DNA from 2 places in the Streptomyces sp. NBC_00019 genome. Region 2 is predicted to be linked to the other one. Evidence: riboswitches for the same ligand, from Rfam matches in the RefSeq annotation. Region 2 holds a riboswitch; the other holds the start of a gene.
The links. A riboswitch is a leader RNA that binds a small molecule or an ion and turns the genes downstream of it on or off. The one in region 2 is predicted to bind ZMP and ZTP.
Positions count from the first base shown of each region.

Region 1: linked by a shared signal. The riboswitch ahead of OHU89_RS30705 (glycine hydroxymethyltransferase) and the one ahead of OHU89_RS43505 (bifunctional 5,10-methylenetetrahydrofolate dehydrogenase/5,10-methenyltetrahydrofolate cyclohydrolase) in region 2 are both predicted to bind ZMP and ZTP.

Region 1 is NZ_CP108302.1:6,477,689-6,487,250, reverse strand. Features, by position in the region: gene OHU89_RS30730 (2'-5' RNA ligase family protein) at 1-84, opposite strand, end outside; gene trpS (tryptophan--tRNA ligase) at 223-1,236, opposite strand; gene OHU89_RS30720 (RNA polymerase sigma factor) at 1,368-1,928, shown strand; gene OHU89_RS30715 (hypothetical protein) at 1,915-2,910, shown strand; gene OHU89_RS30710 (hypothetical protein) at 3,029-3,763, shown strand; gene OHU89_RS30705 (glycine hydroxymethyltransferase) at 3,955-5,406, opposite strand; ZMP/ZTP riboswitch at 5,448-5,537, opposite strand; gene OHU89_RS30700 (methyltransferase domain-containing protein) at 5,662-6,477, opposite strand; gene OHU89_RS30695 (glutathionylspermidine synthase family protein) at 6,522-7,706, opposite strand; gene OHU89_RS30690 (hypothetical protein) at 7,738-8,088, opposite strand; gene OHU89_RS30685 (hypothetical protein) at 8,229-9,062, shown strand; gene OHU89_RS30680 (PLP-dependent aminotransferase family protein) at 9,202-9,562, opposite strand, start outside.
Region 2 is NZ_CP108302.1:9,376,416-9,385,977, forward strand. Features, by position in the region: gene ctaD (cytochrome c oxidase subunit I) at 1-143, opposite strand, end outside; gene OHU89_RS43495 (RNA polymerase sigma factor) at 249-788, shown strand; gene OHU89_RS43500 (CU044_5270 family protein) at 781-1,671, shown strand; gene OHU89_RS43505 (bifunctional 5,10-methylenetetrahydrofolate dehydrogenase/5,10-methenyltetrahydrofolate cyclohydrolase) at 1,673-2,521, opposite strand; ZMP/ZTP riboswitch at 2,543-2,626, opposite strand; gene OHU89_RS43510 (hypothetical protein) at 2,678-3,514, opposite strand; gene OHU89_RS43515 (MarR family winged helix-turn-helix transcriptional regulator) at 3,576-4,109, shown strand; gene OHU89_RS43520 (nuclear transport factor 2 family protein) at 4,134-4,487, opposite strand; gene OHU89_RS43525 (aldehyde dehydrogenase family protein) at 5,120-6,580, shown strand; gene OHU89_RS43530 (type III PLP-dependent enzyme) at 6,577-7,779, opposite strand; gene OHU89_RS43535 (IucA/IucC family protein) at 7,776-9,476, opposite strand; gene OHU89_RS43540 (MFS transporter) at 9,476-9,562, opposite strand, start outside.

The DNA.
Region 1 (9,562 bases), 2.9 Mb from region 2:
ACCGAAGCCCGCGCGCAGCTGTTGGAGCAGGCTGCCGTGAGGCTCCGGGACCGCGATCGACACGCCGATCGTTACGGTCCCCACGTCGTCTCCCTGTCTTCCTGTCGGGTTCGTCCCGGCCGTACGGCTATCGACTGTACGGCCATGGCTGTGTTGTGGGCAGGCGCAACCGTAGTGATGTGCAGCGCTCTGTCCAGTGGTACGTGTGTGCGGGCCTACGCCTCAGTGCTTGGCGGGCAGAAAGCCGACCCGGTCGTAGGCCTGTGCCAGCGTCTCCGCGGCTACGGCGCGCGCCTTCTCGGCACCCTTGGCCAGGATCGAGTCCAGCGTCTCCGGGTCGTCCAGATACTGCTGGGTGCGCTCCCGGAACGGCGTCACGAACTCGACCATGACCTCGGCGAGGTCCGTCTTGAGCGCACCGTAGCCCTTGCCGTCGTACTTCTGCTCAAGTTCCGCGATTCCCGTACCCGTGAGGGTCGAGTAGATGCTGAGCAGGTTGCTGACACCGGGCTTGTTCTCGGCGTCGTAGCGGACGACGGTGTCGGTGTCGGTGACCGCGCTCTTGACCTTCTTGGCGGTGATCTTCGGGTCGTCGAGGAGGTTGATCAGGCCCTTCGGCGTGGACGCCGACTTGCTCATCTTGATCGACGGGTCCTGAAGGTCGTAGATCTTCGCCGTCTCCTTGAGGATGTACGGCTTCGGAAGCGTGAAGGTCTCGCCGAAGCGACCGTTGAAGCGCGTGGCGAGGTCGCGGGTGAGCTCGATGTGCTGGCGCTGGTCCTCGCCGACCGGGACCTCGTTGGCCTGGTAGAGCAGGATGTCCGCGACCTGGAGGATCGGGTACGTGAAGAGGCCGACGGAAGCCCGCTCCGCGCCCTGCTTGGCGGACTTGTCCTTGAACTGGGTCATGCGGGAGGCCTCACCGAAGCCGGTGAAGCAGTTCATGACCCAGGCGAGCTGGGCGTGCTCGGGGACATGGCTCTGGACGAAGAGCGTGCAGCGCTCCGGGTCGAGGCCGGCCGCGAGGAGCTGGGCGGCGGCCAGGCGGGTGTTCGCCCGCAGCTCCGCCGGGTCCTGCGGCATCGTGATCGCGTGCAGGTCGACGACCATGTAGAACGCGTCGTGGGACTCCTGCAGGGCCACCCACTGGCGGACGGCGCCGAGGTAGTTGCCGAGGTGGAACGAGCCTGCGGTGGGCTGGATTCCGGAGAGCACGCGGGGACGATCAGAGGCCATGCTCACCATTCTCTCAGGTGTCGGCCCCCGATCCGGAACTGGTCGGAAACAGATGGGAACCGATCCGTCTCCTGCGGTGTAACAAAGGTGTGAGAACGCGGGAGGGGGGCCGCATCGTCGATGAGGCCGCGGTGATCGCACGCGTACGCGCCGGGGAGCCGGAGGCCTACGCGGAGCTGGTGCGCGCCCACACGGGCATCGCGCTGCGGGCGGCCGCGGCACTCGGGGCGGGTGCGGACGCGGAGGACGTGGTGCAGCAGGCCTTCGTCAAGGCGTACTGCGCGCTGGGCCGGTTCAAGGACGGCGCGTCGTTCAAGCCGTGGCTGCTGTCGATCGTGACCAATGAGACGAGGAACACAGTGCGTACGGCGGCCCGCCAGCGCACGCTCGCCGGCCGCGAGGCGGCGTTCGTGGAGGCTGAGCCGCTGATACCGGAAGCGGCGGACCCGGCGGTGGCGACCCTCGAGACGGAGCGCCGCGCGGCCCTGCTCTCCGCCCTGGAGAAGCTGAGCGAGGAGCATCGCCTGGTCGTCACGTACCGCTATCTGCTGGAGATGGACGAGTCCGAGACGGCCCAGGCCCTGGGCTGGCCCCGGGGCACGGTGAAGTCCCGGCTGAACCGCGCGCTGCGGAAACTGAGTCGGCTGCTGCCGGATTTCGAGCCTAGGGAAGGGGGTGATGAGCGTGAGTGAGGGGCGACAGCCGTACGGCGGTGAGGGCGGCCGTGGGCCCGAGGGCGCCGGTGGCCGGGGTCCGCGCGGTCGTGGCGGTGACCGGGGTCCGGGTCCGTGGGGGCGTGGCCGTGGGCGGGCGTCGCAGGGCGGTGCATCACGGCTGCCGGAGGAGCTGCGGGCGCTGGGCAGGTCGCTGGACGCGCCCGGGAGCGACGAGACCGGCGGGTCCAGCGGCTCCGAGACCATGGTCGAGCGGGTGCTCGGGCAGATACTCGCCGATCAGATGCCGGTCCCGGTGGCCGAGCCGCCGCCCGCCCGTGAGCGGCTGACCGCGGTGCGGCGCTGGACGCGGATGCGGTGGCGCGCCCTGAGCGCGGCGCTGTGCGGCCTGCTGACGGTGCTCGCGCTCACCCCGCCGGTGCGGGCCGCGGTCTACGACTGGTTCGGCTTCGCCGGGGTCGAGGTGCGCTACGACCCGTCGGCGACGCCCTCGCCCGGCGCCGAGGTGCCCGGCTGCGGCCGCCCGGTGTCCCTCGCTCAGGCCGAGCGGCGGGCCGGGTTCGCGCCGCTGGTTCCGGACGCGCTCGGCAGCCCGGACGCGGTGGCGGTGACCGGGGAGCCGCGAGGGCGGACCCTGGTCACCCTGTGCTGGCGTGAGCGGGGGCGGACGATCCGGCTGGACCAGTTCGCGGCCGGCCTGGACATCGCCTTCACGAAGACCGTGCGCGAGCAGCCTGAGTGGATCTCCCTGGGCGACGACCCTGAGGGTGTCGGCACGGCGAACGACACGGCCCTGTGGTTTCCGCGCCCCCACCTGCTGAGCTTCTGGCTGGTGGACGCGGACGGGGAGCGTTACACCCGCACCGAGCGGACCGCCGGGCCGACCCTGCTGTGGAGCCATGGGGTGGGCAGCGAGGACATGACGCTGCGACTGGAGGGCGTGGCGTCGCGGGCGCGGGCGGTGGAGATCGCGAAGTCGCTGGAGAAGTCCCCGAAATAGTGCGGTCGGGGTGGGAACCCCGGCGGGTCGGGCGGTGTACCAGAAGTGACACACGGCTCGCGGAGACGGGGGCGGGCCGTACGGCATCGGCTGGTTGGGGGTTCTGATGCACAGGCGGATGAGCGGCTGGAGGGGTGGGCGGCGTCGACTGGGGGCGCTGGCAGGGGTGTTGGCGGCTGCGCTCGGGCTGACCCTGTGGGGTGCCGGGTCCGCTTCGGCGGGCGGGCCGACGAGCGTGCTGATCGTCTCGCCGGGGAGTACGGAGACGGCGTCGCTCTACCACTCCGACAAGAAGTACGGCGAGTTGCAGCGGCTCCTCGGCGAACCGGACGCGGGCACGGCGGACAAGCCGCCCGAGGCCGACCTGGCCGCCGGCCCACAGATCAATGTCACCTGGATGCTGCACGACGTGACGCCGTGGCGGGTCGACCGGGTCCATCCGGCGGTGGACTCCAAGGCGGTCTGGATACACACGGCGGCAAACCTGGACGCGTCGACGAACGGCACCTGGCACCGCGCCGAACAGCCGGCCGCTCTCCGCGGCCTTCTCGAGAACCTGGGCGTGATGGGCGAGGCCTCCGGCGGTGACTACTCGGTGGAATACCCACCGCCCTGGGACATGTACGGCACGGAGCCGGCGGAGGCCATCGAGCCGACGCCCGCGGCGGCCCCGGCCCAGCGGCCCGGATCGGGGGACGGCGCCGACTGGTGGTGGGCGCTGCCGGGCCTCGCGGCCGGGGCGGTGCTGGCGCTGGTGCTGCGGCCTTTCGCCACGCGACTGCCGGAGGTGCCGGCGCTGCGGCGCCACAAGGTGCGGGAGCCGGGGCCTCGGCAGGAACTGAGGGATGTATGAGGACTTGCTCCCGGGGCCCGGGAGTCGGACCGGTCGTCGGGTTCGCGGCCGGGGTCGGCGGGACGCTGCTGATACGCCGCGCGGCGGGCCGGTAGGGAGCCGGACCGCCGCGGGAGGAGCCACGTCAGGAACTCATCGATCTGATCGATCTGTGAGAGTCGCCGGTCTTTGACAACTCAAGAGAGCGTTGGTCAGCCCAGGTCGATCTCGGGGTACAGCGGGAAGCCGGCCACGAGGTCGGTGGCGCGGTGGGAGATCTCGTCCGCGACCTTGGCGTCGAGGATGTGGGCGGCCTTGGAGGGGGCGCCCGACTTGGTGGTGCCCGGCTCGGTGGTGGTGAGGACGCGGTCGATGAGACCGGCGACCTCGTCCATCTCGGCGGTGCCCAGGCCACGGGTGGTGAGGGCGGGGGTGCCGATGCGGATGCCGGAGGTGTACCAGGCGCCGTTGGGGTCGGCCGGGATCGCGTTGCGGTTGGTGACGATGCCGGAGTCGAGGAGGGCGGCCTCGGCCTGGCGGCCGGTGAGGCCGTAGGAGGAGGCGACGTCGATCAGGTTGAGATGGTTGTCGGTGCCGCCGGTGACGAGGGAGGCGCCGCGTCGCATCAGGCCCTCGGCGAGGGCACGGGAGTTGTCGACGATGCGCTGGGCGTAGTCCTGGAAGGAGGGCTGACGGGCCTCGGCCAGCGCCACCGCCTTCGCGGCCATGACGTGCGGGAGCGGGCCGCCGAGGACCATCGGGCAGCCGCGGTCGACCTGGTCCTTGAGGGAGTCGTCGCACAGGACCATGCCGCCGCGCGGGCCGCGCAGCGACTTGTGGGTGGTGGTGGTGACGATCTGGGCGTGCGGGACCGGGTCGAAGTCGCCGGTCAGCACCTTGCCCGCCACCAGGCCGGCGAAGTGCGCCATGTCCACCATCAGGGTCGCCCCGACCTCGTCGGCGATCTCGCGCATGATGCGGAAGTTCACCAACCGAGGGTAGGCGGAGTAGCCGGCGACGATGATGAGCGGCTTGAACTCACGGGCGGACACCCGCAGCGCCTCGTAGTCGATCAGCCCGGTGGCCGGGTCCGTGCCGTAGGAGCGCTGGTCGAACATCTTGCCGGAGATGTTGGGGCGGAAGCCGTGGGTGAGGTGGCCGCCGGCGTCCAGGGACATGCCGAGCATGCGCTGGTTGCCGAAGGCCTGGCGGAGCTCGGCCCAGTCGGCGTCGCTGAGGTCGTTGACCTGGCGGGCGCCCGTCTTCTCCAGGAAGGGGACCTCGACGCGGTCGGCGAGAACGGACCAGAAGGCGACGAGGTTGGCGTCGATGCCGGAGTGCGGCTGGACGTAGGCGTGGCGGGCGCCGAAGAGCTCCTTGGCGTGCTCGGCGGCGAGCGACTCCACGGTGTCGACGTTGCGACAGCCGGCGTAGAAGCGGCGGCCGATGGTGCCCTCGGCGTACTTGTCGCTGAACCAGTTGCCCATCGCGAGGAGGGTGGCCGGGGAGGCGTAGTTCTCGGAGGCGATCAGCTTGAGCATCTCGCGCTGATCGTGGACCTCCTGGCCGATGGCGTCGGCGACGCGCGGCTCGACGGCGCGGATCACCTCGAGGGCGGCGCGGAAGGCGGTGGACTCGGTGGAGAGGGGCTGCTGCTCCGACATGTGCGGCCTCCGGATGGCGTGGCGGTTGCGGTCACGATTCACGGTTCGGCCCAGGCGCACGGCACTCGGTCACTCACAGGCCGCTCCCCGATGGTCCGTCCCATCCCAGCGCGCCAGTCACGGCCCGTCGGCCACCCTACCGGGCAGCCCGGACGCGGGAGGCCCCGCGTCCACCATACGAGCGAGGAATCACCCTGCTCCGGGCCCTGGTCTCCGTCCGCGGTCGGCATGAGCGGCCCCGTGCGGCAGAGGGGGTCAGGACGGCTTGCGACCCCACGCCAGGACCATGAAGTTGGGGATGTAGGTGGTTCCCTGGAGCTTCGTCAGGGTGATCACCTCCTCGATGTCCGCGTCGCTCACCTCGCCCGTCTCCAGGAGCCGTGGCCGCAGGGATCGCAGGGTGAGAGGGAAGAAGGCCGCGGAGCCGCCGGTCAGGACGGGCGCGTAAACCTCCGCCCCGACCTCGGTCAGCCCAGCGTCCGTCAGTGCCTGTGGCAGGCGGCGGCCGGTGCCGGGGTCCACCCCCGCGGCGCCGAAGGCGGCCCGCAGCGCGCGGCCCAGTCGCTCGGCCACCTCCATGTACTGGGGCGGGTAATAGCGGGCGGCGGCCGGGTACATCGGCCCGTCGATGTCGAAGTCCTCCACGACCACCCAGCCGCCGGGCCGGGTCGCGGCGGCCATGCGCCGCAGTGCCTCGTCGCGGTCGGAGAGGTGTTCCACCACGGCCCGTGCGTGCACGAGGTCGAAGGAGGCGTCGGGGAGCCGGTCCGCGAGGATGTCGTGCCGGCGCACCTCCAGGTTGGACAGTGCGTGGGCCGCGGCGAAGCGCGTGTCGAGGTCGACGGCGAGCACCCGCCCCTCGGCACCGACCTGCTTGGCCAGCCAGCGGGCGATGCTGCCGGCGCCGCAGCCCACCTCCAGACATCGCCAGCCCTCGGCGACGCCCAGCTCGGTGAGCCGGTGCCGGCTCTGACTGTCGTAGATCTCCTCCAGCGCGCTGAGCCGGCTGTGCTCGCGCTCCCAGGACGGGTCGAAGACGTATCCGTTCTCCACCGTGGCCGTGTCGCTCATCGATCGCCCCTCTCCGTTCGTCACGGGTCGATCATTCTGTCGCGTCAGAGGATCACGTGGGGCAGGAAGCGCGCGTATTCGTCAGTCACCGGTCCGGACGACTCGCGGATGCCGAGGCCCGCGGACTCGTCCTCGACGACCCAGGCGCCGAGGACGACGCGGTTGCCGTCGAAGTCGGGCAGGAGGGCCAACTCCTGGTAGCAGCAGGGTTCTTCGCGCAGGACGGGCACGGCGCCGGGTTCGTGGATCGTCACGCCGGCGCCCTCGCGGCCCAGCAGCGGCTTGGCGACGTACCCCTTCGAATCGGCCAACTCCCGTGGGCCGTCCAGATATGCGGGGAGGAGGTTCGGGTGGCCCGGGTACAGCTCCCAGAGGATCGCGAGGAGCGCCTTGTTGCTCAGCAGCATCTTCCAGGCGGGCTCGATCCACAGGGTGCTGCCCGTGCCGCCGCCGTTGTCGAGGGTGTCGAGGACGTGGTCGGCGAAGCGGTCGGTGGTCAGCCACTCCCAGGGGTAGAGCTTGAAGCAGCTGCGGATGAACCGGAGTTGCTTGTCGACGAAGCGGCTGGACAGCGGGTCCCAGCCGATCTCCTCCATGGAGATCCAGGCGGTGTCCAGGCCGGCCTGCTCGGCGGTCTCCTGGAGATAGGCGACCGTCATGAGGTCCTCGCCGAGTTCGTCGGCCGAGGAGTACGCGAAGTACAGGGGGCTGCCGGGCGGGAGCAGCGTGGCCTGCTTCTTCCACGCGGCGATGAGGCGCTCGTGGAGGGAGTTCCACTGGTCGGCGCCGGGGAAGCGCTCCTCCATCCAGAACCACTGGGGGGAGGCGGCCTCGACGAGGGAGGTGGGGGTGTCGGCGTTGTACTCCAGGAGCTTGGCCGGTCCGGTGCCGTCGTAGCGGAGGTCGAAGCGGCCGTAGACGGAGGGGAGTTCGGCGCGACGGCGCCAGGCCTCGGCGACGGTGTCCGCGACGCGCGGGTCGGTGATGCCGAGGTCGGCGAAGCGGCCGGTCGTGACGATGTGGTCCGCCGCCCGCAGACACATGACGTGGAGCTCCTCGACGACCTCCTCCAGCGCCTCGACCTCGTCGAGGGAGAAGACGTAGTACGCGCTCTCGTCCCAGTAGGGGCGCAGCGAGTCGTCGGGGTAGCGGGTGAGGGGATAGATGAGCCCCTGCTCCTCGACGGTCTGCTGCCAGCCGGGGCGGGGTTCGGTGGTGCGGCGTTCCATGGCGTGCGTCTGCTCGTCGTCCCGTGTCCGCTCAGCCGCCGCTGCTGCCGCCGGAGCAGCCGAAGCCGCCGCGGTCCACGGCCTCGCTCTTGCTGAAGGTGCCGTAGTCGGCGTAGCCGGAGCTGACGTCGGCGTCGTAGTACCAGGCGGTGCCGGTCTCGCCGGTCTTCTTCTTGCCGTTCTTGCCGTACGAGGAGGAGCTGGAGCTGCCGGAGTTGCAGTTCTTGTCGGCGACGACCTTGTAGCCTTCGTAGGTGTAGCTGTCGCGGTCGACGCAGCGGCGGTCGGGTTCCGAGCCGCAGGACGTGAGTGCCGCCGCGACGACTCCCATGCCGCCGAGCACGACTGTGCTCGAGCGCAGCCGGCGCCGTGTTTCCGCCATTTTCGCGTCTCCCCGTTGTTCGTCTCTGGATTGTTCGTCTCTGGGTTGTCCGGCGGCCAGCCTAGAGATCGGTAATAAGCGCCGCGCAGGCACCCCGTCCGTCGCACCCCCTCCCCTACAGTCGCTTTGTGCTCTTTGGGATGGTGTGCGCGCTTGGTGCGGCGGTCTGTTTCGGTACCGCGACGGTGTTGCAGGCGGTTGCCGCGCGGGCGGCGGGCGGCGGGGGCGGTGGGGAGGCGGCGCTGCTGCTGCGGGCTGTGCGGCAGTGGCGGTATCTGGTGGGGCTGGGGCTGGACGGGGTGGGGTTCCTGTTGCAGATCGCGGCGCTGCGGTCGGTGCCGATCTACGCGGTCGGGGCGGCGTTGGCGTCGAGTCTCGCCGTGACCGCGGTGGTCGCGGCGCGGTTGCTGCGGGTGCGGTTGAGCCGGGCGGAGTGGGGCGCGGTGGGGATGGTGTGCGCCGGGCTCGCGATGCTGGGGGTCGCGTCGGGGACAGAGGGGGATCTGGACGGGCCGGACGCGTTGAAGTACGTGATGCTCGCTGTCGCCGTGGGTGTGCTGCTGCTCGGGCTCGGCGGCGGGCGGCTGCCGGAGCGGGGGCGGGGGGCGCTGCTCGGGCTGGGGGCCGGGCTCGGATTCGGGGTGGTCGAGGTGGCGGTGCGGCTGATCGACTCGCTGGCGCCCTCGGAGCTGCTCGCGAATCCGGCGACGTACGCCCTGCTCCTGGGCGGGGGCGCGGCGTTCCTGTGTCTGACGTCGGCGCTGCAGCGGGGGTCGGTGACGACGGCGACCGCCGCGATGGTGATCGGGGAGACGGTCGGGCCCGCGCTGGTGGGAGTCGTGTGGCTGGGGGACCGTACGCGGGAGGGGTTGGGATGGCTGGCGGTGCTGGGATTCTTGGTGGCGGTGGTGGGGGCGTTGGGGTTGGCGCGGTTCGGGGAGGCTCCGGCGGAGGAGGAGTCGGTCGGCGTGTGACGGTTCGTCGTGTGACGGTTCGTCGTGGTTGCGGTGGGCCGGATTTCCGCCCCCGCCGCCCTTACGTCGGCCCTGAACGGGCCTCGTCCTCGAACGCCGGACGGGCTGAAGGCTGAGGGCTGAGGGCTGAGGGTCTCGGCTATGGCATCACCCTGCACAGCGCCTCCAACGCCCCCGGCCACGCCCGGTCCGACGGTGCCCCGTACCCCACCACCAGGGCGTCCAGTCGCTCCGCCACCGCCTTCGGGTGGCGGAAGAAGGACAGGCCGTGGAGGGCGACGCCCTGCCAGGCGGCGGACTGGACGACGGACTGTTCGGTGCCGGGCGGGAGGCGGAGAACGGCGTGGAGGCCGGCGGCGATGCCGGTGACGTGGACGTCCGGGGCGTGCACGGCCAGCGCCGCGACCAGGGCGTCTCGGCGGCGGCGGTAGCGGAGGCGAGAGGCGCGGACGTGGCGGTCGTAAGCGCCGGAGACGATGAACTCGGCCAGGGTCAGCTGG
Region 2 (9,562 bases):
ATCTGCAGACCGGGGCGGGCCAGCTCGGCGCGCATGAACAGCGCCATCAGACCACCGATGCAGAAGAACGCGAACGACGTGACCAGATACAGCGTTCCGATCGTCTTGTGATCCGTGGTCGTCAGCCACTTCAGGTGCCTCATGCCCCGCCTGTGTCCGCGCCCGGCCCGGACGTCACACTTCAGGGACGCGACGAGAATCACGGAAACGGCTGTGACGATCCCGAGGGTGCCGGACACGAACGGAACATGAGCGACGACGACAACTTCGCCGCTGCCTATCGCGAGCACTACTGGGCGGTCAGCCGCTATGTCGCGCGGCGACTGGACGGGCGTACGAGTGACGTGGAGGAAGTGGTGGCGGAGGTCTTCACCGTCGCCTGGCGCCGCCGGACCGACCTCCCGGACTCCCCCCTGCCCTGGCTGTACGGGGTGGCACGGAACTGCCTGGCCAACGCGGTGCGCGGACAGGGGCGCCGGCGGCGACTGGTGGACCGGCTGGGCAACGACGACACGGCACACGGGCGGCACGTCGAGGCCGGTCCCGACGCGGAGAGCCCCGGCGCCTGGGTGCACGACGCGCTGGCCCGGCTCTCCCCGGCCGACCAGGAGGTGCTGCGGCTCACGGCCTGGGAGGAACTGGACACCGATGAGGTGGCGGTCGCCCTCGGCTGCGGCCGGCGGGCCGCGTCGATGCGGCTGCACCGCGCCCGGCGCCGGCTGAGAGCCGAGATCGACCGCATGGGCCCCACGACCGCCGCCGCCCTGAAGGAGAACGGCCATGGCTGACGAACTCGAACTCCTGCGCCGTGCCAACCCGGTGCCGATCGACGGCCCGCACTTCGGCGAGGGCCCTCTCGACCACCACGCCGAGCGGCAGCTGAACCGGCTCATGCAGCAACGGACCTCCCGCCGACCCCGGCTGCTGTGGGGCCTGGCGGCCACGGCCGTCGTCGGCGCGCTGGTGGCGGCCCTGCTGTTCACCGACCAGACCACCGCGCCGGCGGTCGCCGCACCCCGCCCGCTCGTCGTGCGGGCCGACTCCACCCCCGTATCCCTGGAGACCCTGGCAGCGCGGGCCCGAGCGGCTGACGGTTCGCCCGAACTCCGCAAGGGCACCCATGTGAAGTCGTGGAGCCTCGGCATGAGCGAGGACAAGCCTCCGATCACCTACCCGGAGGAGCGCATCGTGCGGTGGAACGCCGACGACAGCCACACGGTGATCGTCGACGACGGCCACGACCGCACCACGCAGACCTATCCGCCCAGTTGGAGCGACGCCCCGCCGCAGTCGGAGCCCCCGCACGACGTCACCCGTCTGCGCGCCTACCTCCAGGAAGCCACGTACACCGACACCGCACTGGACACCAGCCAGCTCCTCGACGGCGTAAGAGTGCTCCTCGACACCTGGCACCTCGGGGCCCGTGAGTCCGCGACGGTGGCCGAGATGCTGGCGGACGCCGAAGGGCTCAAGCCCGTCGGACAGGTCACCGACCGGCTCGGGCGGCGCGGACAGGCGTATGTGTACCAGCAGTCGGCCACCCGCCGGATGCTGATCATGGACCCGGCCAGCGGCGCCGTACTCGGCCTGGAGACCACCTTCACCAAGGCGGATCCCGAGTACGGCGTCAAGGCCGGTGACGTCATGGACTACAGCGCCTGGATGCGCTGATTCAGACCCCGAGCTGCCGGGCGGCCGCGTCGACCGTCTGCTCCAGCAGCGTGGCGATCGTCATCGGACCGACGCCGCCCGGCACCGGGGTGATCAGCGAGGCCCGCTCCGCGGCGGAGTCGAAGTCGACGTCGCCGACGTTCCCCTCGTTGTAGCCGGCGTCGAGCACGACGGCGCCGGGCTTGATGTCCTGGCCCTTGATGAGCCGCGCCCGGCCCACGGCGGCGACGACGATGTCCGCCTCGCGGACGGCCGCGGACAGGTCCGCCGTCCGCGAGTGGCAGTACGTCACCGTCGCGTCGCGCGCGAGCAGCAGCATCCCGGCCGGCTTGCCGAGGATCGCGCTGCGGCCGACGACCACGGCCCGCTTGCCGGACGGGTCGACGCCGTACTCGTCGAGCAGCCGCATGATCCCGCCGGGCGTGCACGACACGAAGCCCGGCAGGCCGAAGCTCATCGTCGCGAACGAGGCGAAGGTGACGCCGTCGACGTCCTTCTCGGGCGCGATCGCCTCGAACGCGGCCCGCTCGTCGATGTGCTCGCCCATCGGATGCTGGAGCAGGATGCCGTGCACGGCGGGATCGGCGGAGAGCGCCTTGAGCGTGCCCACCAGTTCCTCCGTCGTGGTCGCCGCGGGCAGCTCCACGTGCCGGGAGGCGATACCGGCCTTGCGGCAGCGGTTCTGCTTCATCCGGACGTACGTCACGGAGGCGGGGTCCTCGCCGACCAGTACGGTCGCGAGACATGGTGTGCCGCCGGTGCGTTCGGTGAGGTCGGCGGCGCGCTTGGCGGTCTCCTCCACGATCCGCCGGGCGAGCGCCGTGCCGTCCATGAGCCGGGCCTGAGACATGATCCACTCCTGGGCTGGTAGTCGGTTCGCCCAGGCGCACGGCATCAGGTTCTGCGGACCGCTCCCCGGTGGTGCTCCACCTCAGCGCCAGTCACGGCCCGCCGTCAGCCTAACCGAGCCGGTCCTCCGGCCGGGACCCCGTATGCCCTACGACGGTCAGGACCCGCTCTCCTGCGGCGGCGCCGTCGGATCGACTCCGGCCAGGAACCCGGTCGCCTGGGCGTGGAGATGGCCGGCGCCGATCGCCTCGGCCCAGCGGGCGATCTCCTTCGCCAGCGCGGTCGCGCCGCCCTCGTCACCCGTGTCGCGGGCCAGCACCGCCAGCAGCATCTGCTGGGTGAGCACACCGGGGACCATGCCCGCGCGTGCGCCCAGCGCGGTGGCCCGCTCCCAGCGCTCCAGGGCCCGCTCGTGTTCGCCGGCGTGGTGGTCGTGGTCACCGAGGTGCCGCAGCGCCTCGCGGACCAGCAGGTCGTCGCCCGATGCGCCGGCGCGCAGGGCGGCCTCGTAGTGGGCGGGCGCCGCGGTGCGCTCGCCGAAGAGGTTGTCGGCGATCAGCCCCAGGTACATCGAGGCCCAGCCCCGCCGCACCTCGTCGGGGGCGGCCTCGCGCAGGTCGTGTCCGCGGCGCCGGATCGCCACGAGTGCCTCCGGGTCCTTGCCCTCGGCGCCGTGCCGGGACGTGCCGTCGGGGCGGAACAGCAGCAGGTAGTCGTGGCGCAGCCGTACGAAGTCCAGGTCCCAGTCGCCGCCCGGTGACTCCTTCTCCGCCTGCTTGACGCGGGCGGCGGTGAGCCGCGTACCGCCGAACCAGTCGCTCTCCAGGGCTACTTCGGCCGCCGCCAGGGCGAGGCGTGCGCGGTCCTCGGGATGGTCGGACGTCGTCGCGTCCAACAGGCGCAGTGCCCGGTCCCACCGTCCCGCCAGCGACAAGTCCCTTGCGGAGGCGAGGAGTTCGTCGAGGTCGACGAATGTGCTCGTGGTGTTCGTCATGACAGGGGAAGGTAGTTAGGTGGAAAACCATCCACAAGAAAACCACTGCGGGGAGCAGACGATGGAGGACTCGGTCGACCGGCATGTCGCGGAGTGGTCGAAGGAACTCGCCTGGATGGACCCGGTCAAGGAGGCGATCTACGTGCGGCTGGCGAAACTCGCCCGGCACGCGTCCCAGGCGCGTCGCGACGCGCTCGACTCCGACGGGCTGCGGCACTGGCAGTTCAAGGTGCTGCTGACGCTGCGCCGACAGGGTCCGCCGTACACCGCGAGCCCCTCGGAGCTCGCCGACCGGCTCGGGCTGACGCGGGGTGCCCTCTCGGCACGGCTGGCGCCGCTGGAGGAGGCCGGGTGGATCAGCCGCACGCACGAGAGCGCCGACCGGCGAAGGGTGCTGGTCCGGCTCACCGACGCCGGATACGCCGCCTTCGAACAGCATGCGGCGGCGGAGGAAGCGGACGAGGTCGCGCTGCTCGCAGTACTGACCGCAGAAGAGCAACGGACGCTAGCCGACCTGTTGCGGAAACTGGTCGTGGCCGCGGAGAGCGGACCGGACGGGCCCGCACCGCGAAGGTCCAGGTCAAGCGAGTCGTGATCTGGACCTTCGGCAGCCGCCTCCCTACTCGTCCCATGCCTGGATCATGATCTGTTCGGCGATCTTGCCGTCGCGCAGCGTGATCATCGACTCGGCCAGGACACGCACCCCGTCCGAGTACCGGCAGCTCTCGCTGAACGCGACGGTGTCGCCGTCCACGACGCAGCGCTCCAGCTTGTGTGTCATGTCGCGGCTGTAGACGTCCGCGAGGAGTTCGCCGATCTCCTCGCGACCGTGCAGGACCCTTGGACTACTGGGCTGGGTGTTGCGGTCCACGACGCGCAGTTCCGCGTCGTCCGTGTAGAGCGACAGCAGATTCGTCGCCGTGTTTCCCTCGATGCTCTGGCGCAGTGTCTCGGTGTTGAACGCGGTGCCCATGGTTGACCTCCGGTGAAGGCCCGCGGTCGAAGGGGAGCGGGCCGCGAGGGCCTCTCCTTCGAGACTCCTCCGCCCCGCCGGGCTCGGCAAGCGCAACGGCGACACTCCGCCTGACGGGTGAGCGACGCCCGGTGCCCGTGTCCGGTGCGGGCCCGTCGGCGTTGCTGAAAACATGATCTCCACTTGACGTATCGCCGCCGTCGTCGGTCTCGCCGTCGGCGTCACCGGTCTCGCCGTCGGCGTCACCGGTCTCGCCGCCCCGCTGGCGAGCGCGGCTCCCGAGGACAAGGGCGCCGCCCCGCTGAGCCTGATGGCCACGCTCGACTCGCTCACCGTGAGCGACCTGCCCGCGGAGTACAAGGACGCGCTTCCGCGGCCCTCCGCGCAGCTGGCGGAGCTGAACAAGCTGAACGACCTCCAATAGCTGACCCAGGTGACCGACCTGGCCGCCCCCGTCACCCAGCTGCTGCCAGGCATCCAGTACTGATCGACACGCGCACGTCCACACCGAGGGCCGCCCGGCCACCAGAAATCAAGCACGGCCGGGCGGCCCTTGACATTGTTGCCGGGTGAACAGAGCATGCGCTTAGAAATGAATCTTGGTTCACGTGGCGAACAAAGAGGTCCGCATCATGCCCATCACCCGCGAACTGTTCATCGGCGGCAAGGACGAGCCCGCCGCCTCCGGCCGTAGGGCGGAGGACGTCAACCCCTACACGGGCGAGGTGTATGCGACCGTCGCGGCCGCGGGCACCGAGGACGTACGGCGGGCCGTGGACGCGGCCGACGCGGCGTTCCCCGAATGGGCCGCGCTGGCCCCGTTCGCCCGGCGGGCGATTCTGCTGAAGGCCGCCGACCTCCTCGACGGCAAGGGCGACCAGGTCGCCGAGCTGATGGCCCACGAGGCAGGCGGAACCCGGCCGTGGGCGCACTTCAACGTCTACCTCGCCGCGAACATGCTGCGCGAGGCCGCCGCCGCCGTGACGGCCCCGCGCGGCGAGGTCCTCACCGCCCAGGAGCAGGGCGCACTGGGCCTCGCGGTCCGTGAACCCGTGGGCGTCGTCGCGGCGTTCGCGCCGTGGAACGCGCCCGTCATCCTCGGTGTACGGGCGGTCGCGGCGCCACTGGCCGCAGGCAACACCGTCGTCGTCAAGGCGAGCGAGGACGCGCCGATCGCGTGCGGCCTGTTCGTGGCCGACGTGCTGCGCGAGGCCGGGCTTCCGGACGGGGTGCTCAACGTCGTCACCAACGCCCGTGAGGACGCGGCCGAGATCGCTGAGGCGCTGATCGCCGACCCGCGCGTCCGTGCGGTGAACTTCACCGGCTCCACCAATGTGGGCCGGATCATCGGCGAGCACGCGGCCCGTCATCTCAAGCCCGCCGTACTGGAGTTGGGCGGCAAGAACTCGGTGATCGTGCTCGACGACGCGGACGTCGACTACGCCGTGGACGCCGTCACCTTCAGCGTGTTCATGAACGCCGGACAGATCTGCATGTCCGGCGACCGGATCCTCGTCCACGAGTCGCTGGCCGAGGAGTTCACCCGGAAGTTCACCGCCAAGACGGCCTCGCTGCAGGCCGGTGACCCGAACCACCCGCACACCGTGGTCGGACCGCTCGTCGCCGCCTCCGCCGCGCAGCGCGTGGCCGCTCTGGTCGAGGACGCCGTCGCCAAGGGCGCGAAGGTCCTCACCGGCGGCGGGAAGCCCGACGGAGCGGTGCACCCGGCGACCGTGCTCACCGATGTGCCGAAGGACGCCGAGATCTACCACGCCGAGGCGTTCGGGCCGGTGTGCGTGGTCGAGACGTTCTCCGACGACGACACCGCCGTGGCCGTCGCCAACGACACGGAGAACGGTCTGACCTGCGGCATCATCACCGAGAACGCCACCCACGGACTGGCCGTCGCCCGCGGCATCCGTACCGGCATCGTGCACATCAACGACCAGTCGGTGGCCGACGAGCCGCAGGCCCCCTTCGGTGGCTTCAAGGCCTCCGGATACGGCCGCTTCGGCGGACGCTGGGGCATCGAGGCCTTCTCCAACACCCGCTGGGTGACCATCGCCACCCAGCAGGCGCACTACCCGTTCTAGGGCCGCGTGGTGACCTCCGGCCCGGCGTCCAGGAAGTGGAAGCCGGGCCGGGGGTGCATCAGGAAGTCGTGGTGGGAGATGTTCCAGGCGTAGGCACCCGCCAACGCGAACACCACCCGGTCACCGGCCCGCAGCCCGGATGCGGGGACCCGGCGGGCGAGGACGTCCTTCGGTGTGCACAACTGCCCCGCCAGCGTGACGTGTTCGTCCTCCGCCGCCGGTCGCGGCCACGGGTGCGGCCAGTCGTCCACCTTCAGGATCGAGCAGGGCTGGTCGTGGCCCTTCGTCGCCGGGGTCCGCAGATGGTGGGTGCCGCCCCGGACCACACCGAACTCCTCACCGTGGCTGCGCTTCACATCCAGCACCTCCGTGGCGTACCAGCCGCAGTACGCCGTCAGCGCCCGCCCCGGTTCGATGCGCAGCGTCAACTCCGGTTGCGCCGCGGCGAGTCGGGCCAGTCCCTCGCCGTACGCGGCCCAGTCGAAGCGCCGGTCCGGGTCCGCGTAGTCGACGTGCATACCGCCACCGACGTTGACCTCCGCGACCGGGACCCCGAGTCCGGTGGCCCAGGCCACGATCGCCTCGGCCACCGCGAGCTGTTCCGGGGCTTCGAGACCGCTGGCCAAGTGGGCGTGGACTCCCCGCAGTTCGAGGTACGGACAGGTGCCGTCCGTGAGCGCGCGGACCACCTCCAGAGCCTGGTCAGGGTCCATGCCGAACGGGGTCGGACGCCCGCCCATCGCCAGCGAACTGCCCGCCAGCGAACCGTCGGACAGGGCGAGGTTGACCCGCGCCAGCACCGCGACCCGCCGCCCCGCCCGCCGCGCCAGCTCGCCCAGCATCCGCAGCTCGTACACGCTCTCGACGTGGAAGCGCTCGACCCCCTGCTCCAGAGCCGCTGTCACCTCGTCCGGCGTCTTGCCGGGGCCGCCGAAAGCCAGCGGGCGCCCCGGCACCGCTTTGGCCACATGGGCGAGTTCACCGCCCGAGGAGACCTCGTAGCCGTCCACGTACGGACCGAGCGCGGCGAGGATCTCCGGCTCCGGATTGGCCTTGGCGGCGTAGTACAGCTCGACCTGCTCGGGGAGAGCGGACCGTACGGCAGCCGCGTGTGCGCGCAGAGCCGCCAAGTCGTAGAGGTACGCGGGCAGTTCGGCCGACGTGAGGGCGAGGGCGCGGGCATGGACGGCAGGGGTCATCGGGTGCTCCCGGTCAGGATGTCCTCGGCGAGCGGGGACGGCAGACGGACGTAACCGGCCTCGCGGTCGGCCTTGCGCTCCCAGCGGGTCAGCAGGTTCGCCTTCGCGGGCAGCGGTACGCCGGCGAGCAGGGCGGAGAGGCGGGGCGGGCAGCCGAGCCGGTCGGCGTACGACCGGAGCGCCGAGCGGACGCGGCCCCACAGCTCGGCCTCCGCCTCGGGGTGCAGATCGGCCAGGGCGGCGAGCAGCTCCGCGATGTGGTTGACCAGGAGGCAGTAGACGACCCGGTCCCAGCCGCGCTGCGCGTCGTACGTCATCGGGCCCGCGACCTCGGGCGGCAGCGCCGCGAGGGTGTCGGCGTGGTGCTCGGGGACGAGCTTGGTGCCCTCCAGATCGCGGAAGAGCACCTGGGCGGGCATGCCGTCGCCGTCCACGCACACCAGGACGTTCTGGAGGTGGGGTTCGAGGACCAGACCGTGGTCGAAGTAGGCGGCCAGGACCGGTGGGACGAGCAGATCGAGGTACGCCGACCACCAGTCGAGGGCCGCCTGTGCGTCGGCCCCGTCGAGCAGACGGGAGATGTGGGCGCCGCTGCTCGGGTACTCGTCGGCGACGGCGGCGGCCAGCAGGGCGGTGGTGCCGGGCGCGAGCCTCTCGGGCAGGCCTTCGCGGACGATCACACCGAAGCCCTCGAACAGCGCCTGGTCCGGACTGCCGTCGGGCCCTGGCAGGGCCAGTGTGCGGTAGGCGGGCTCGCGGAGCACCGCGCTGCCCGGGAAGCGCTCGGCGAGGTCGGCCAGGGCCGGGGCCAGGACACGCGTCAGGGCGACGGCACCGGACAGCTCGTAACTGCTGTTCTTGCGCAGGCAGTTGGTGATCCGCACGTTCAGGCTGAACTTGAGGAAGGTCTCTCCGTCGTAGAGCGTGCGCACGGACGCCGTCGCCGCGAAGGGCTGCCCGCCCGGACCGAGGTCGAGGACATCGCCGTTCGCGAGCGCCGCGCTCAGCGCCGGGTGCTCGCGGAGTGTGTCGTACTGCCAGGGGTGGGCGGGGAGCAGACGGTATCCGGCCGGGACGTCGGCACGCAGCCGGTCCAGGGCGGCGGTGGCCGACGGCTCCGCGGCCTCCTCGGCGATCAGATGCTCCCGTACGGCGAGGTGCCGCAGCGGGAAGGCGGCCCCCGCCTCCGGCGCGTACGCCGACCAGGCGCGCGGGTCGCCGGTGCGGGCCTTGGGCGTGGGATGGAAGCGGTGGCCGAAGAACAGGGACTGCTCGGAGGCGAGGTAGGGGTCGCCGCCCTGCGCGGCGCCGGTCGCGGTGAGAGCTGTCGTCACGGCCTCGTGGCTGGAGGCGATCTGCTCCAGGAACTCCTCGTTGCGCACCCCGGTCCGCAGCGACAGCTCGTCGTGCGTGTACTCCGCGAGGCGGCGCCAGTCCAGCTCCGCCCAGTCGCCGTCGCGCTGTTCCTGCACGGGACCGGTGAACCGGTGCGCGCCGAGCAGCGAGGTGCGGCGCAGGGTCACACGGAGCAGCACACCGCGGCGGGGCAGCCGCAGGAGGAGCCGGCCGTCGGTGACGACGCTCTGGTGCTCGGGGCCGGAGACCTCGCGCAGCACACAGTTCAGGAGAGTGTGGGCCACCACGTCGTCGGCGGTGGGCAGGCCGGTGCGCGTGGGCGTATCGGTGAGGGAGGGCATCAGCGGCTCCAGCGGGGGGTCATGGAGGGGAGGAGGGTCGCCACGGCGGTGACGGCGGCAGCGGCGGCACCGGTCAGTACGGGGGC